Regions from separate parts of the Streptomyces sp. NPDC052064 genome, predicted to be linked through region 2. Evidence: riboswitches for the same ligand, from Rfam matches in the RefSeq annotation. Region 2 holds a riboswitch; the other holds the start of a gene.
What was found. Region 2 has a riboswitch for thiamine pyrophosphate ahead of ACZ6TU_RS22470 (thiamine ABC transporter substrate-binding protein). Riboswitches for the same ligand answer to the same signal wherever they lie in the genome.
Positions count from the first base shown of each region.

Region 1: linked by a shared signal. The riboswitch ahead of thiO (glycine oxidase ThiO) and the one ahead of ACZ6TU_RS22470 (thiamine ABC transporter substrate-binding protein) in region 2 are both predicted to bind thiamine pyrophosphate.

Region 1 is NZ_JBVJJE010000003.1:302,518-305,917, reverse strand. It holds gene ACZ6TU_RS09270 (NAD(P)/FAD-dependent oxidoreductase) at 1-985, opposite strand, end outside; gene ACZ6TU_RS09265 (avidin-fold protein) at 1,018-1,368, opposite strand; TPP riboswitch at 1,424-1,535, shown strand; gene thiO (glycine oxidase ThiO) at 1,533-2,702, shown strand; gene thiS (sulfur carrier protein ThiS) at 2,699-2,899, shown strand; gene ACZ6TU_RS09250 (thiazole synthase) at 2,902-3,400, shown strand, end outside.
Region 2 is NZ_JBVJJE010000008.1:120,658-124,057, reverse strand. It holds gene rlmN (dual-specificity RNA methyltransferase RlmN) at 530-1,636, shown strand; TPP riboswitch at 1,676-1,782, shown strand; gene ACZ6TU_RS22470 (thiamine ABC transporter substrate-binding protein) at 1,909-2,946, shown strand; gene ACZ6TU_RS22465 (ABC transporter permease) at 2,922-3,400, shown strand, end outside.

The DNA.
Region 1 (3,400 bases), on a different contig from region 2:
AGTACGGCACGGGGTCGTACACCGCAGGGGTCTCCCCCGACGCCCGGCCGACGATGTTCACGGCGACCGTGCGCGGCCCCTGGAGGGCGTTGTCCCAGTGGTGCACCAGCAGGCGCTCGCCGTACCGGCCCGAGGGGAAGGAGGCGCAGTCCCCGACCGCGTATACGTCGGGTGCCGACGAACGCAGGTGCTGGTCGGCCACGATCTCGCCGTGCGTGCCCAGCTCGATCCCGGAGCCGGACAGCCAGGCCGTGGCCGGACGGGCGCCGATGCCGACGACGACCGCGCCGGCGGGCAGCCGCGAGCCGTCGTCGAGAACCACAGCGCCGGGTTCCACACGCTCCACGCGCGCGTGCGTCCGCAGCACGGCACCCGCGTCGGCGTACCAGCCGGCCATCGGCGCGGCGACCTCGGCGGGCAGCGCCCCGGCGAGCGGTCGGTCGGCGGCCTCCACGACGGTCACCGCGCAGCCCGCCTCGCGCGCGGCCGTGGCGAACTCCGCGCCGATCCAGCCCGCGCCGACGACCACGATGTCGTGCTGACGGGCCAGCACCGGCCGCAGCCGCTCGGCGTCGTCCAGGGTGCGCAGCAGATGCACGCCCGGCACGCCCTCCGCCCCGGTCAGCCGGATCGGTTCGGCGCCGGTCGCGACGACGAGGATGTCGTACGGCAGGGGCCCGTCCTCGGTGTCCAGCTCATGATCCCCGGGGCGCAGGCCCTGCACCTCGCAGCCGAGCCGGAGTTCGATACCGAGGGCCTCGAAGTCGACGTCGAAGGCGGAGCCCTCGGCCTTGCCGAGCAGGACGGCCTTGGACAAGGGGGGCCGGTCGTACGGCTGGTGGGGTTCGGCGCCGATCAGGCTCACCGTGCCGGTGAAGCCCTGCTCGCGCAGGGCGACGGCGGTCTGCACACCGGCCATGCCCGCGCCCGCCACGACCACGCGCCGCGGCGCGGACGAACCTGGTTCCTGCGTCTGCTCGCTCACCTGATCACCATAGACAACTGACATTCCGTCAGTCAGCGCTCATGCGCAGTGACCTGCTCCACAACGCTCGTCCCGCTGCCCGCCTGGGACTCCCACTTCCAGCTCTCCTCCAGCCGCACCCGCCCGTCGGGCAGTTCCACGACCGTCGACACGCAGTGCCCGGAGGAGGTGGTTCCGTCCCCCTTGAGTTGTACGTACCGGAAGTCCAGCCTGTCGCCCTCACGGGTACCCACGAGATGTCCGCGCACGACGTCGCCGCCCGTGTACTCGGCCCAGACCTCGCCGTCCTTCTCGTGGTACGTGAACCGGGTGCGCGTCCCCACCTGACCCGGTGCCTGGTCGGCGACAGGGGCGAGGACGAGACCGTCGAGGGATCGGGCCATGGCGGTGGCTCCCTTACTGCCGCATACGGCATCGGGCTAGGGTGGGTGGCCAACGTAAGGCACTCGCGGGAGCCCGGACGCACCGGGCTGAGAGGGAGGCTGGCGGCCTCCGACCGTACGAACCTGATCCGGGTCATGCCGGCGAAGGGAGGGGCTGGACGCCCATGTCGCGTACGCGAACGTCAGACGTCCTCGTCATCGGGGGCGGGATCATCGGCCTGGTCACCGCGTGGCGGGCCGCGCAGCGCGGGCTCGCCACGGCCGTGGTGGACCCGGAGCCGGGCGGCGGAGCCGCACAGGTGGCGGCCGGGATGCTGGCCGCCGTCACCGAACTGCACTACGGCGAGCAGACCCTGCTCGGTCTCAATCTCGCCTCCGCCCGGCGCTATCCGGACTTCGCGGCCGAGCTCACCGAGCAGACCGGCCACGACCTCGGCTACCGCCGGTGCGGCACGCTCGCCGTGGCCCTGGACGCCGACGACCGGGCCCATCTGCGCGAACTGCACGCCTTGCAGCAGCAGTCGGGCCTGGAGTCGCAGTGGCTGTCGGGGCGGGAGTGCCGGCGTCTGGAGCCGATGCTCGCGCCGGGTGTGCGCGGCGGGCTGCGGGTCGACGGCGACCACCAGATCGACCCGCGGCGGCTGGCCGGGGCGCTGGTCGCCGCGTGCGAGCGTGCCGGTGTGGTCTTCCACCGGGTGTGGGCGGAGCGGCTCACCGTCGGGCGGGACCGGGCCACGGGCGTCGTCATGAACGACGGCACCCCGCTGGACGCCGGGCAGGTCGTACTGGCCGGGGGCAGCCTCAGCGGGCGGCTCGCGGGCGTCCCGGAGGACGTGCTGCCGCCCGTACGGCCGGTGAAGGGGCAGGTCGTACGGCTGACCATGCCGCAGCGGCACGGGCCGTTCCTGAGCCGGACCGTACGCGCGGTCGTCCGCGGCAGCCACGTCTACCTGGTGCCGCGCGAGAGCGGCGAGCTGGTCGTCGGGGCGACCAGCGAGGAGCTGGGCTGGGACACCACCGTGACCGCGGGCGGCGTGTACGAGCTGCTGCGCGACGCGCACGAGCTGGTCCCGGGCATCACCGAGCTGCCCCTCACCGAGACCCGGGCCGGACTGCGGCCCGGATCCCCCGACAACGCCCCGCTGCTCGGCCCGACCGGGCTGGAGGGACTGCTGCTGGCCACCGGGCACTACCGCAACGGCGTCCTGCTCACGCCGGTCACCGGCGACGCCATGGCGCACGTCCTGGCGACCGGTGAGCTCCCCGAGGAAGCCCGCCCCTTCACGCCGAAGCGATTCAGCACCGTCCCCGCACTCACGGAGCAGCCCGCATGAACATCTCCGTCAACGGGGAGCCCCGGGACGTCCGGCCCGGTACGGCTCTCGACACCGTCGTGAGGTCGCTCACCGCCTCGCGGTCCGGCGTGGCCGCCGCCCTCAACGAAACCGTCGTCCCGCGCGCGCAGTGGCCGTCCACCCCCCTGGCCGAGGGGGACCGCGTGGAAGTCCTCACCGCCGTCCAAGGAGGCTGACCATGGCCGACGATCCGTTTGTCCTCGGTGGTACGTCCTTCACCTCCCGCCTGATCATGGGTACGGGCGGGGCACCGAGCCTCGACGTGCTGGAGCGGTCGCTGGTCGCGTCCGGGACGGAGCTGACGACGGTCGCGATGCGCCGGGTGAACGCCTCGGTGCACGGCTCGGTGCTGTCCGTCCTGGACAAGCTCGGCATTCGCGTCCTGCCCAACACGGCGGGTTGCTTCACGGCCGGCGAGGCCGTCCTCACCGCCCGTCTCGCGCGCGAGGCCCTCGGCACCGACCTGGTCAAGCTGGAGGTCATCGCCGACGAGCGGACCCTGCTGCCGGATCCGATCGAGCTGCTGGAGGCGGCCGAGACGCTGGTCGACGACGGGTTCACGGTGCTGCCGTACACCAACGACGACCCCGTGCTCGCGCGGAAGCTGGAGGACGTCGGCTGCGCGGCGATCATGCCGCTCGGCTCGCCGATCGGCTCCGGGCTGGGCATTCGCAATC
Region 2 (3,400 bases):
ACGGAACGGCGAACAGAGGGGAGTGTCGGGGAACAGCAGAGCTGGCCGGAGACACGCTGGTCAGCGTCTCGCCCGGTTGGCAGAGAGATTCCGCTCTTCCCGGCAGGCGCGGCGGTGATGAAATACGGGATCATCGGAGAACCTCTTTTCTTGATCCTCGACAATCCGACGCCCAATGGGCCATCTATGCGTAGCACGTCGCCGGACGGCGAAGACCCGCACCGCGTCGGGAACGCCTTGCTGCGACTCTCGTGGAATTGCGAATGACCCAAGCCTTTGGCGATCTCATATCCCGGATCGCCGATGAGGTGTTCTTCGTCGTGTTCGCGAACCGGAATCATCGACACGTTTGACACATGATTCCGGTTGGCGTGTGGCGGGCTGAAAACGGCAGAGCCCCCTGGGCCGTCCCTGGGCCGCCCCTGAGCCGTGCGAGCTGATCGACGATGACAGACGGTGATCACGGGTGACCGCCCCCACCCCTCTCTGGCCTGGGCTCCCGGAGTTGATCTGCCACACTGGACGGGTTATGCCTGCACCCGGAGAACTCACTTTCGTAGCCCCGCGCGGAGCCAAGAAGCCGCCGCGGCATCTCGCCGACCTCACTCCTGCCGAGCGCAAGGAGGCCGTTGCCGCTGTCGGGGAGAAGCCGTTTCGTGCCAAGCAGCTCTCGCAGCACTACTTCGCGCGGTACGCGCACGATCCGGAGCAGTGGACCGATATCCCGGCCGGCTCCCGCGGCCGGCTTCAGGAGGCGCTGCTCCCCGAGCTGATGTCCGTCGTGCGGCATCTGTCGACCGACCAGGGCACCACGCGCAAGACACTGTGGCGGCTGTTCGACGGGACGCTCGTCGAGTCCGTGCTGATGCGCTACCCGGACCGGGTGACCATGTGCATCAGCTCGCAGGCCGGGTGCGGGATGAACTGCCCGTTCTGTGCGACCGGGCAGGCGGGGCTCGACCGGAATCTGTCCACCGCCGAGATCGTGCACCAGATCGTCGACGGTATGCGGGCGCTCAGGGACGGTGAGGTGCCGGGCGGGCCGGCGCGGCTCAGCAACATCGTGTTCATGGGCATGGGCGAGCCGCTCGCCAACTACAACCGGGTCCTCGGCTCCATCCGGCGGCTCACCGACCCCGAGCCCGACGGGCTGGGGCTCTCGCAGCGCGGGATCACCGTCTCGACGGTCGGTCTCGTCCCTGCCATCCACCGGTTCGCCGACGAGGGCCTCAAGTGCCGCCTCGCGATCTCGCTGCACGCCCCCGACGACGAGCTGCGCGACACCCTCGTCCCCGTGAACACGCGGTGGAAGGTGCGCGAGGTCCTCGACGCCGGGTTCGAGTACGCGGCGAAGTCCGGACGCCGGCTGTCCATCGAGTACGCGCTGATCCGGGACATCAACGATCAGGCCTGGCGCGGTGACCGGCTCGGGCGGATGCTCAAGGGCAGGCCCGTGCATGTGAACCTGATCCCGCTCAACCCGACGCCAGGCTCCAAGTGGACCGCCTCGCGCCCCGAGGACGAGAAGGCGTTCGTGGAGGCGATCGCGGCCCATGGTGTGCCGGTGACGATCCGGGACACCCGTGGTCAGGAGATCGACGGGGCGTGTGGTCAGCTCGCGGCCACCGAACGGTAGTCTGACCGGCGTAAGCACACCTGCATTTCCGACACCTTCATATTCCGACAGGGGAGCGCCACAGCGCTGAGAGTGCGGCACACGGCCGCAGACCCTCCGAACCTGGCCCAGGTCATTCTGGGTAGGGAGATCGGTCATCACTCGAGCTGTTGCGCCCTGCCCGGGACCCCCGACAAGTCCCGGGCAGGGCCGCGTCTTCTCCTGGTCACTCCAGGAGGAATCCAGTGAGCAACAACAAGAAGCGGCTGACGGCAGTGGTCGTCGGGCTCGGCATGGCCGGCGCGCTCGCCGCGTGCGGGTCGTCCGACGACGGCCAGGGGTCCGGCGACTCCAAGACCGTGACCCTCGTCAGTCACGACTCGTGGGCCGCCTCGAAGGACGTCATCGCGGCCTTCGAGAAGCAGTCCGGCTACAAGGTGAACGTCCTCAAGGACGGCGACGCCGGGCAGGCCGTGAACAAGGCCATCCTGACCAAGGACAACCCGCAGGGCGACGTCTTCTTCGGCGTCGACAACACGCTGCTGTCCCGCGCCCTCGACAACGGTCTCTTCCAGCCGTACGAGCCGAAGGGCTCGGACCGGATCGCGCCGGAGTACCGGGCCGACCAGGACAAGCACCGGGTCACGCCCATCGACACCGGCGACATCTGCGTCAACTACGACAAGAAGTACTTCGCCGACCACAAGCTCGACCCGCCGCGGAGCCTCGCCGACCTGGTCAAGCCCCAGTACAAGAACCTCCTGGTCACCGAGAACGCCTCCACCTCCTCGCCCGGCCTCGGCTTCCTGCTCGGCACCGCCGCGAAGTACGGCGACGGGGGCTGGGAGGGGTACTGGAAGAAGCTCAAGGCCAACGGCGTGAAGGTCGTCGACGGCTGGGAGCAGGCCTACAACGAGGAGTTCTCCGGCTCGGCCAGTGGGAAGAAGGCCAAGGGGGACCGGCCGCTCGTCGTGTCGTACGCCTCCTCGCCGCCCATCGAGGTCGTCTACGCCGACCCGAAGCCGGCCGCGGCACCGACCGGGGTCGCGCAGGGCACCTGCTTCCGGCAGGTCGAGTACGCCGGGCTGCTGAGCAACGCGAAGAACACCAAGGGCGGCAAGGCGTTCCTCGACTTCCTGATCAGCGAGCGGTTCCAGGAGGACATGCCGCTCAACATGTACGTGTACCCGGTGCGCGAGGGCGCCCAGGTGCCGCCGGAGTTCGTGAAGTACGGGCCGCAGGCCAAGGACCCGGAGACCATGGATCCGGCGAAGATCGCCGACAACCGTGACCAGTGGGTCAAGTCGTGGACCTCGCTCGTACTGAAGTAACCGTCCGCGAGGACCGGCGCGGGAGCGCGGCGCGGCTCGGGCTCATCGCCGTGCCCGTCGCGTTCTTCGCGGTCTTCTTCGCCTACCCCGTCGCCGCGATCGTCGCGCGCGGTCTGAAGGTCGAGGGGGTCTGGCAGTTCGGGCGGATCGGGGAGGTGCTGGCGCAGTCCGATGTCCGGCACGTCCTGTGGTTCACCACCTGGCAGGCGATTGTCTCCACCGCGCTCACGCTGCTGGTCGCGCTCCCCGGCGCGTATGTCTTCGCGCGCTTCGACTTCCCGGGCAAGCAGGTCCTGCGGGCGGTCGTGACCGTGCCGTTCGTGCTGCCGACGGTCGTCGTCGGCACGGCGTTCCTGGCGCTGGTCGGGCGCGGCGGGCTGCTCGACGAAATGTGGGGCGTGCGGCTGGACACCACCGTGTGGGCGATCCTGCTCGCGCACGTCTTCTTCAACTA